3 regions of the Kocuria sp. CCUG 69068 genome follow, and region 1 is predicted to be linked to each of the others. Evidence: riboswitches for the same ligand, from Rfam matches in the RefSeq annotation. Region 1 holds a riboswitch; each other region holds the start of a gene.
The links. Region 1 has a riboswitch for S-adenosylmethionine ahead of CRM73_RS04490 (MetQ/NlpA family ABC transporter substrate-binding protein). Riboswitches for the same ligand answer to the same signal wherever they lie in the genome.

Region 1 (3,263 bases):
GTCGTGATGCGGGACATCTCGTCGACCACGGCCTGCACGGCCGCGTCCGCACCGGTCAGCTCGAAGGTCAGGGACCCGAACGACTGCTCCTGGAGCACGCTGATCCCGCCGTAGGCGATGGTGAAGCGGACCCCGCGGGCAGCGCCGTCCGAGAGCACCCCGCCGATGTCCACGCCGTCGCCGACGTCCACGATCACCAGGCGCCCCCGGTGGGCGCGGCGCAGCCGCTCGACCTCACGGGCGTCGGGCACCGAGTGCAGGACGGAGGAGACGAAGCGGCGGGCGGTCTCGGTGCGGGGCCGGGCGAAGATGTCCACGGTGGAGCCGTGCTCCACGACCTTCCCGTCCTGCATCACGGCCACGCGGTCGGCGATCGCGCGGACCACGTCCATCTCGTGGGTGATGATCACGATCGTGATCCCGAGCTCCCGGTTGACCCGCTGCAGCACCTGCAGCACCTCCTGGGTGGTCTCCGGGTCGAGGGCGCTCGTCGACTCGTCGGCCAGGAGCAGCTTCGGGCTGGTCGCCAGGGCGCGGGCGATGCCCACGCGCTGCTTCTGCCCGCCGGAGAGCTGCTCCGGGTAGTTGCCGGCGCGGGCGGCGAGACCCACGAACTCGAGCAGCTCGGCCACCCGCGCCCGGCGCTTCTCCTTCGGCCAGCCGGCCCGCTTGAGCGGGTACTCGACGTTGCCGGCGACGGTGCGGGAGGTGAAGAGGTTGAACTGCTGGAAGATCATCCCGATCTCCTGCCGCACGGGCGCCAGCTCGGTCTCGCGCCGGCCGGCCACCTCGAAGCCCTCCACGGTCAGGGAGCCCGAGGACACGGGCTCGAGCCCGTTGATCAGGCGCACGAGGGTGGACTTGCCCGCCCCGGAGTAGCCGATCACGCCGAAGATCTCGCCGCGGCGGACGTCGAGGGTGACGTCGTCGACCGCGAGCACCTCGCGCGCCGCCCGCCCCGAGCCGGTGCGGAAGGTCTTGGAGACGTTGCGGAAGGAGACGAGCACCTCGTCCGGGCGCCCGGGTGCGGGCGGCCCGGCGGGGACCGCCGCGCTCACTGCTCCTGGTCCTTCAGCTCCTGCTGGTAGCGCGCGGTCAGCTCCTGGAGCTCCTCCGGCTCCAGCTGCAGCGGCACGGCGGTGTCCTTGGTCTCCTCCATCTCGGCGTCGAGCACGGCCTGCTCGTGGTAGAGGTCCGCGACCTGCCGGAGGGTCTCGTCGTCGGCGAGCTCCTCCGTGGTGGTGAAGAGGTTGACGTAGGCGCGGGAGCCCTCGGACTCGGGGTCGTCCTGGGCGAGCGCGGACTGCGGGTCGATGTCGGCCCGCGAGAGGAAGTCGTTGTTGATGACCGAGCCGGCCACCGAGTCGAGCGAGAGCACCGTCTGCTCCGCGGAGACCGGGGTGACCCGCACCGTGGAGGCCTCGGTGTCGACGTCGAGCTCGGTGGGGATGAGGGTGTCGCTGCTCAGCTCCACGAGACCTGCGGCCTCGAGCACGAGCAGGGCCCGGGAGAGGTTCACGGCGTCGTTGGGCACCGCGATCTCGTCGCCCTCCTGGAACTGCTCCACGGAGTCGTACTGGTTGGAGTACAGGCCCAGCGGATAGATCGAGGTCGAGCCGATCGGGGTGATGGAGCCGCCGGCCGCGTTGTTGTAGTCGGCGAGGAACGGGACGTGCTGGAACCAGGTCATCTCCACGTCACCGGACTCGGTGGCGGGGTTCGGCTGGTTGTAGTCGGAGAAGTCGACGTACTCGACGGTGATGCCCTGCTCCTCGGCCACCCGCTGGAGGGCGTCGTGGGTCGGGTCGGTGCCCACCACGCCGATGGTGACCTTGTCGTCGGCCAGCACGCCCTCGCCGGAGGACTCCCCGGCGGAGCCGCCGCAGGCGGTGAGGGCGAGGCCGAGGGTCGTGGCCAGGGCGAGGAAGGGGAGGCGCTGCGATCGCATGTGGTGCCTTTCCGTGGGTCCGGGGTGTCGGAGGTCTCCACCGGGGCCAACGGGTCCGGCGGCCACGGTCGAGGGCGCGCCGGAGGGCGCGTGCGCGGTCGGACCGTACTTGCCGCCGGCCGTCGTCGGCCGGTGCCGGATGGTTCACCTGGGGCACCCCACTACGGGAGAGGGTTGCCGCCCAGCAAGCCAGGGCTGCACGCTGGGACTCGTCATCCGCCAGACAGACTAGCACGTGCGGCGGGGCCGGGCCCGGCCCGGTCAGCGGGCGAGGACCTCGCGGGCCCGCCCGCGGGCCCAGCGCTCGGCCGCCAGCACGGCCTCGAGCTCCAGCGGGCCTGCGTCGTCGTGCTCGCCCAGCACCGCCTCGACCGTGTCCACGATGGCGGGGAACCGGATCCGGCCGTCGTGGAAGGCGTGCACCGCCTCCTCGTTGGCCGCGTTGAACACGGCGGGGAAGGTCCCGCCCCGCTCCCCCGCCGCCTTGAGGAGCTCGACGGCGGGGAATGCCACCGGGTCGAGGGGCTCGAAGGTCCACTCCGTGGCGCGCGTCCAGTCGCACGGCAGGGCGGCCCCGGGCACCCGGTGCGGCCAGGCCAGACCGAGGGCGATGGGCAGGCGCATGTCCGGGGGCGAGGCCTGGGCGAGGGTGGAGCCGTCCACGAACTGGACCATGGAGTGCACGACCGACTGGGGGTGGACCACCACGTCGATGCGCTCGAGGGGGACGTCGAAGAGCAGGTGGGCCTCGAGCACCTCGAGGGCCTTGTTCACCATGGTCGCCGAGTTGGTCGTCACCATCAGGCCCATGTCCCACGTCGGGTGGCGCAGCGCGTCCCGGGGCGTGACCGTCTCGAGCTCCGCCCGGGACCGGCCGCGGAAGGGCCCGCCGGAGGCCGTCAGCACGAGCCGGTCCACCTCCGCGGCGGTGCCGCCGCGCAGCGCCTGCGCCAGCGCGGAGTGCTCGGAGTCCACGGGGATCAGGGCGTCCGGGTCCCCGGTGGCCGCGGCGGCGGCCTTGACCAGGGCGCCGCCGGCGATCAAAGACTCCTTGTTCGCCAGGGCGAGCCGGTGCCCGGCCCGCAGCGCCGCCAGCGTGGGGGCGAGCCCGATGGAGCCGGTGATCCCGTTGAGCACGAGGTCGGCGTCGGGGTGGGCGGCGACCGCGGACGCGGCGTCGGGCCCGTGCACGACGTCCGGGCGGTATCCCCCGGCCCCGGCGGACGCGGCCCGGTCCGCGATGAGGCCGGCCAGCCGGGCGGCGTCCTGGGCGGTGCCGCTGGTCGCCACGAGCGCGGCGCGGGTCTCGAGGGCC
Region 2 (3,263 bases), on a different contig from region 1:
GACCAGCAGCTCCCGCAGGGGGGCCTTGGCCACGTTCCCCGAGGCCCGGTGCTCCAGGAACTCCGGGGCGTCGGCCACGCCGAGGCGGATCCACAGGCCCACCGCCACGAGCAGGGCCGAGAGCAGGAAGGGGATGCGCCAGCCGTAGGCGGCGAACTGCTCCTCGCTCATGACGTTCTGCACGATGAAGAACGCGCCGGTGGCCAGCAGCATGCCGGCGGAGGAGCCGATCTGGGTGAAGGACCCGAAGAACCCGCGGTGGCGGGCCGGTGAGTGCTCCACGCTCAGCAGCGCGGAGCCGCCCCACTCGGCACCGGCGGACAGGCCCTGGAGGATGCGCAGGACCACGAGGCCGACGACGGCCCACCAGCCGATCACCTCATAGGTGGGCAGCAGGCCGATCAGGGTGGAGGCCACGCCCATGAGCAGCAGCGAGGCCACCAGCAGGGCCTTGCGGCCGATCCGGTCCCCCAGGTGCCCGGCGATGATCCCGCCCAAGGGTCGGGCGATCACCCCGACCGCGAGCGTGGCGAAGGACGCCACGATGCCGCCGAGCTCGGTGGCCATGGGGAAGAACTGGACGTTGAAGACGAGTGCGGCGGCGGTGCCGTAGAGGTAGAAGTCGTACCACTCGATGGTGGTCCCGGCGAAGGCCGAGGCCAGGACGCGCTTCTTGCCGTGGACGATGCTGCTGCGGCCCGGGGCGGCCGTGGTCGTGGTGCTCATGCGTCAGGCTCCTGGGGTTCGGTCGGCGTCGGCCGTGACATCGGTCGTGGCGCCGGTCTTCGCGTCGCCGATGGCGTTCAGGCCCTCCGGCAGGGTGCCGTTGATGAGGTAGTCGCCGAGGGCTCGGGCGCGGAAGGCGATCGGGTTGTGGGTGGCCACGGTCTGGGCGTTGCGCCAGTGCCGGTCCAGGCCCTTGGCCGTGGACGTGGCGGAGGCGCCCACGGTGAGGAACAGGTCCTGGGCCGCGCCGAGCGCCAGCTCCGGCACGGTGACCTGGGCGTGCTCCACGGCGATCTCGGACTCGTGCAGCGCCGCCGGGAGGGCCCCGGTGAAGTCCGGCCGGTCGGCGCCGGCCGCTGCGGCGGCGGCGATCCCGGCGTCCAGGGTGCGGGCGGCGTGCAGGACGGTGGCCTCGGCGGCGAAGGCCTTGGCGGAGATCCGCCCGGTGGCCTCCTGGATCAGCGGGTCGTCGCGGAACGGCAGGCCGAGCCCGGTGTTGAAGGTCCGCCGGCGTCCGGCGATGGTCTCCACCGCGTCCCTCCGGGCCGCCCGCGCGATGCCGGCCAGCACGGCCAGCAGCACGAGCTGGAAGAAGGCGGCCTCGTGGACGGCCTCCGCGCTGCCGGCGGTGCGGTCCAGCACGGCGTCCTCCGGGACACGCACCCGGTCGAAGACCGCGGTGCCGGTGCCGGTGAGCTTCTGCCCGAAGCCGTCCCAGTCGTCCTCGAGCGTCACACCCTCGGCGTCCGTGGCGACGACGGCGAAGCGGCGCCCGTCGCGGCCGTCCAGGGCGGCCGAGACGCGGGTGTAGTCGCAGAAGACGGAGCCGGTGGCGTAGAACTTCCGGCCGGTGAGCTCCCAGCCCTCGGGGGTCCGGCTGAGCACGGTGTTCAGGGTGCCCAGCGCGTTGCCGCCCTTCTCCGTGGAGGCGTTGCCCACGGTGGCCCCGGCCAGCACCCGCGGGTACCAGACCTCCTGGAGCTCCCGGGGCAGGAAGCGCAGGGACTCCACGAAGCCGTGGTGGGAGCGGTAGAGGTGGGCGATATTGGAGTCGGCCTCGGCCAGGTCGACCAGCAGCCGGGTGAAGTCTTCGAGGCTGACCCCGGGGCCGCCGTGGGCCGCCGGGACGCGCAGGGCACCGAACCCGGCCCGGTCCAGCCGGCCGACCTCCGCGTAGGGCAGCGCGCGCCGGAGGTCCCGGTCCAGGGCGCCGGCGGCGATCTCCGCGAACAGCGGCCGGAAGTGCTCCCGCAGCCCGGCGTAGTCCCCGGGCAGGCCGGCGGCGAGGTCCGTGCCGGCGCGGGGATGGGCGGTGGTCTCCTCGACCGTGCTCGGGGTCATGCGGGGGTCCTCTCGGTCGCACCGAGGATTGCCGGTCGGCCGGTCGCGCCGGGGGCGGGCCCGGTGGCGGCAGCGCCGGAGGCTGACGTCACGGACCGACTGCAGATCCGGGATCTCCATCGGTTCTGGCATTAGCACCCTGACCCCGGTGGAGGGCGGGTTGCTGCGGCGTCGTCGAGCCAGATCTCTCAGCCGCTCTGAATGGGGCGCTTGCCATGGCATCAGACCGCCCGGTCCGGGACCAACCGGATGACGGGCGCACGTCATGGAATGTCACGACGGCGTCACAGAAGGTCACGTCCTCCGCGGTGGTGTAGCGGTGTGCCGCAGGAGACCGGATCAGTAGACCGGCTGGTCCGGGTCCACCTGTGCCGCCCAGGCGAGCACCCCGCCCTCGAGGTGGCGGACCCGCTCCTCCCGCCCGGCGTAGAAGGAGCGCAGCGCGGCGAGCGCGGTCGCGGAGCGGGCCCCGGCCTTGCAGTGCAGCACGAGGTCCGTGCCACGGGCCTCCGGGGGCAGGGCGTCCGCGCCGCGGTCGAGGATCTCCTGCAGCGGGACGGGCACGGCGCCGTCGATGGCCACGAGCTCCCGCTCCCAGTCCTCGCGCACGTCCACCAGGGCGAAGGACGCCTCCCCGCGCTCCCGGCGCTCGAGCAGCCGGGCCAGCTCGGCCGCCCCGACGGTCTCGGAGGCGTCCGCGCCGGGCAGCGCGCAGACCGCGGCGGGCCGGGCCACCGCGGTGACCGGGGCGGCGTCGGGATCCGGGGTGAGCCGCATCTCGCGCCAGGTCATCGCCAGCGCGTCGTGCAGCAGCACCCGCCCGAGCAGGGGCTCCCCGGTGCCGGTGACGAGCTTGACGGCCTCGGTGACCATGACCGCGCCGACGGTGGCGGGGAGCATGCCGAAGACCCCGCCCTCGGCGCAGCTGGGCACCTCGCCGTCCGGCGGGGCCTCGGGGTAGAGGTCCCGGTAGGTGGGCCCGTGCCCGGCCCAGAAGACGCTGACCTGCCCCTCGAAGCGCAGGATGGAGCCCCACACGCAAGGCGTGCCGGTCAGGGCGGCGGCGTCGCTGACCACGTAGCGGGTCGCGAAGTTGTCGGCGCCGTCCAGGACCAGGTCGTACCCGCCGAGGATGTCCACGGCGTTGTCCGCGTCCAGCCGGACGGGGTGGGTGCGGACCTCCACCAGCGGGTTGA
Region 3 (3,263 bases), on a different contig from region 1:
CTTGGCGGCGTGGGCCACGCCCACCGCGTGCAGCAGCTGGGTGGTGAGCGGGGTCGACTGGATGCCCACGTGGTGCTCGTGCGGGTCGTAGCCGCTGTGCCACTCGCCGCGGAAGATCGCCATGACCTGCATCGGGTCCACGCCCTTGGTCATGACCGCCACGGTGTCCCGGTAGGTGGGGAACAGCCAGTCGCCCTCCTCGAGGCACAGGGCGGCCGCCACCTGGCAGGCCTCCTGGCCGTGGCTGGACGGGTAGACGGCCATCCGGCCCTGGCGGACCAGCGCGGAGTTCTGGTCGTTGACCCGCCGCCCGACCACCAGCTTCTCGTAGGCGCCCAGCAGGACGTCCGGGGCCGGCAGCGGGTACTCGTGGCCGGGGCCGGTGCCCTGCTCCTCGGGGGCGAGCAGCCGCCCGCTCGGGTCGACCATGCGGATCTCGCCGCGGGCCGGGAGCATGTACTGCTCCGGTGTGATGCCGAAGCTCTGGGAGGCCCGGAGGATCGGGTCCTCGGGGGTCTCGACGGTCTGGCTCATGGTGTCCCCTCGGTCGGTCCCCGGTGCGGCCGCGGTCCGGGGAGGGCAGGAAGGTGGTGCGGCTCTGTCTCCCCAGTATGGGAACCGGGCATGGTTCGTATCCACAGAGCGGGGAAAATGCAGAAGTCTGAGACGGACAGTGCACCGCGCGTGGACGAAATGTTCTAGTGTGGCGTGGAGCACACGCATTCGTCCGTCACGTTCCGGGCCCCGCGCCCTACCCGCCCCGAAGGAGCCCGCCGTGCCCTCGACCCCCGTGCCGCTGGACGAGACCGACCGGAAGATCCTCGCGGAGCTGTCCCGGGACGCGAGGCAGTCCGTGACGGCGATCGCCGCGGCCGTGCACGTCTCCCGCGCCCACGCCTACGCCCGGATCAACCGGCTCCGGGACGAGGGGGTGATCCTGCGCTTCAGCACCGTGATCGACCCGGTCCGGGCGGGCCTGCAGGCCTCCGCGTACGTGACGCTCAAGCTCCAGCAGAACACCTGGCGGGAGCTGTGCGCCCAGCTCCAGGCGATCCCCGCCGTGCACCACATCGCCCTGGTGGGCGGGAACTTCGACGTCATGCTCCTCGTGCGGGCCGTGGACACCGTGCACCTGCGGCAGGTGATCTTCGAGCACGTCCAGCAGCTGCCCGGCGTGGTGGACACCCAGACGTTCCTGATCTTCGAGGACATCGACACCCGGGCCTGACGTGCCGGCCCCGCGCCGGGCCCGGCGCGCACGGCCGGCGTCACGAACCGTCACGGTCGTCATCTTCCGACGCGGAGGGACACCCACTACCTCTGCGCATAGTGTTGTTCCAGCTTCACGAGACGTGATCGCCAAGCTCCGACTTGGTCACGCACCAACCCCATGCTCATTGGGTGGTTCGGATGAGGAAGCGGCCTGCATCTTCCGCGGCGTGCCCACCGGGCCCGCGCGGATGACCGGTGCGGGTAAGAGCAAGGCACAGGAGCAGCGCCATGTCCATCCCCGTGACCGACCACGACCTCGCGACCCGGCAGATCCACGCCGGCACCCACGACCAGGTCGTCCAGCGCACCCTGACGGTGCCGATCTACCAGACCGCGGCCTTCGAGTTCCCGGACTACGAGGCGGCCCGGCAGATGTTCGCCCAGACTCGGGCAGGCTTCACCTACACGCGCACCGGCAACCCCACGGTGGCCGTGCTCGAGCAGCGGATCAGCGACCTCGAGGGCGGCGCGGGTGCCGTGGCGACCGGCTCGGGCCAGTCCGCCGTGGCCGTGGCGCTGCTGGCCCTGCTCGGCCAGGGCGCCGGGAAGCACCTCGTGGCCTCCGAGAAGCTCTACGGGGGCACGGTGGACCTGCTCACCGACTCCTTCGCGGACTACGGCATCGAGGTCTCCTTCGTGGACCCCACCGCCCCGGGGGCGTGGGCCGCGGCCGTGCGCCCCGACACCCGCGCGTTCCTGCTCGAGTCCATCGGCAACCCGCTGGCCACCCTCCCGGACCTGCCCGGGATCGCCGACGTCGCCCGGACCGCCGGCGTGCCCGTCGTCGTCGACAACACCCTCGCGTCCCCGGCCCTGTACCGGCCGCTGGAGAAGGGCGCGGACATCGTGGTGCACTCGGCCACCAAGTTCCTGGGCGGGCACGGCAACGCGCTCGCCGGGGCGGTCGTGGACGGCGGGACCTTCGACTGGTCCGCCCGGCCGGACAAGTGGCCGCAGTTCACCCAGGCCCGCGCCCGCTGGGGCGGACTCAGCCTCGTCGACAAGTGCGCCGCCGCCAGCCCCTACCTGCACCTGGTCCGGGCGAAGTACGTGCACGACCTCGGCACCACGCTCTCCCCGTTCAACGCCAGCCAGATCCTGCAGGGCACCGAGACCCTCGACCTGCGCTTGGCCCGCCACACGGCCTCGGCGCTGGCGGTGGCCGAGTTCCTGGCCGGGCACCCCGCCGTCGCCCGCGTCCACCACCCCGGCGTGCCCGGGGACCCCGGCGCCGGGATCGCGGCCCGGGACTTCCCGCGCGGGACCGGCTCCGTGTTCTCCTTCGACCTCGCCGCCCCGGACGGCGCCGTGGGCCCGTTCATCGACGCGCTCCGGCTGTTCAAGCTGGTCGCCAACATCGGGGACACCCGCAGCCTCGTGGCCCACCCGGCGGCCATGACCCACTGCCGCCTGACCCCCGAGCAGCGCCGGGCCGGCGGGATCGCCGAGACCACGATCCGGCTCTCGATCGGCCTCGAGTCCCCCCAGGACCTCGTGGCCGACCTCGGCCAGGCCCTCGACACCGTCGTCACCGCCGTCCAGACCACCCGGAAGTGAGCCCCGCCATGACGTCCCCCACCGAGACCCGCACCCGCCACCGGGGCTTCACGACCACCGCCGTCCACGCCGGCCAGGAGCCCGACCCGCTGACCGGGGCGGTCATCCCGCCGATCTACCAGACCTCCACGTTCGCCCAGGACGGGATCAACGTGCTGCGCGCCGGGCACGAGTACAGCCGCGGCTCCAACCCCACCCGCAGCGGCTTCGAGGAGCAGCTCGCGGCCCTGGAGCGCGGCGAGCGGGGGTTCGCGTTCGCCTCGGGGATCGCGGCAGAGGACGCCCTGCTGCGCGCCGTGCTGCGCCCGGGCGACCACATCGTGCTCGGCGCCGACGGCTACGGCGGCACCAACCGGCTGATCACCCGGGTCCTCGCCCCGTGGGACATCGGGCACACGCCCGTGGAGATCACGGACCTCGACGCCGTCCGGGCG

Region 2: linked by a shared signal. The riboswitch ahead of CRM73_RS05270 (acyl-CoA dehydrogenase family protein) and the one ahead of CRM73_RS04490 (MetQ/NlpA family ABC transporter substrate-binding protein) in region 1 are both predicted to bind S-adenosylmethionine.
Region 3: linked by a shared signal. The riboswitch ahead of CRM73_RS13600 (aminotransferase class I/II-fold pyridoxal phosphate-dependent enzyme) and the one ahead of CRM73_RS04490 (MetQ/NlpA family ABC transporter substrate-binding protein) in region 1 are both predicted to bind S-adenosylmethionine.

Annotation. Positions count from the first base shown of each region.
Region 1 covers NZ_PDDL01000013.1:46,333-49,595, reverse strand. The annotation lists gene CRM73_RS04495 (methionine ABC transporter ATP-binding protein) at 1-1,058, opposite strand, end outside; gene CRM73_RS04490 (MetQ/NlpA family ABC transporter substrate-binding protein) at 1,055-1,948, opposite strand; SAM riboswitch class IV at 2,049-2,165, opposite strand; gene dxr (1-deoxy-D-xylulose-5-phosphate reductoisomerase) at 2,210-3,263, opposite strand, start outside.
Region 2 covers NZ_PDDL01000016.1:47,947-51,209, forward strand. The annotation lists gene CRM73_RS05265 (MFS transporter) at 1-726, opposite strand, end outside; gene CRM73_RS05270 (acyl-CoA dehydrogenase family protein) at 730-2,067, opposite strand; SAM riboswitch class I at 2,181-2,275, opposite strand; gene moeB (molybdopterin-synthase adenylyltransferase MoeB) at 2,407-3,263, opposite strand, start outside.
Region 3 covers NZ_PDDL01000076.1:2,113-5,375, forward strand. The annotation lists gene CRM73_RS13590 (thiamine pyrophosphate-dependent enzyme) at 1-534, opposite strand, end outside; gene CRM73_RS13595 (Lrp/AsnC family transcriptional regulator) at 776-1,228, shown strand; SAM riboswitch class IV at 1,342-1,463, shown strand; gene CRM73_RS13600 (aminotransferase class I/II-fold pyridoxal phosphate-dependent enzyme) at 1,501-2,829, shown strand; gene CRM73_RS13605 (cystathionine gamma-synthase) at 2,838-3,263, shown strand, end outside.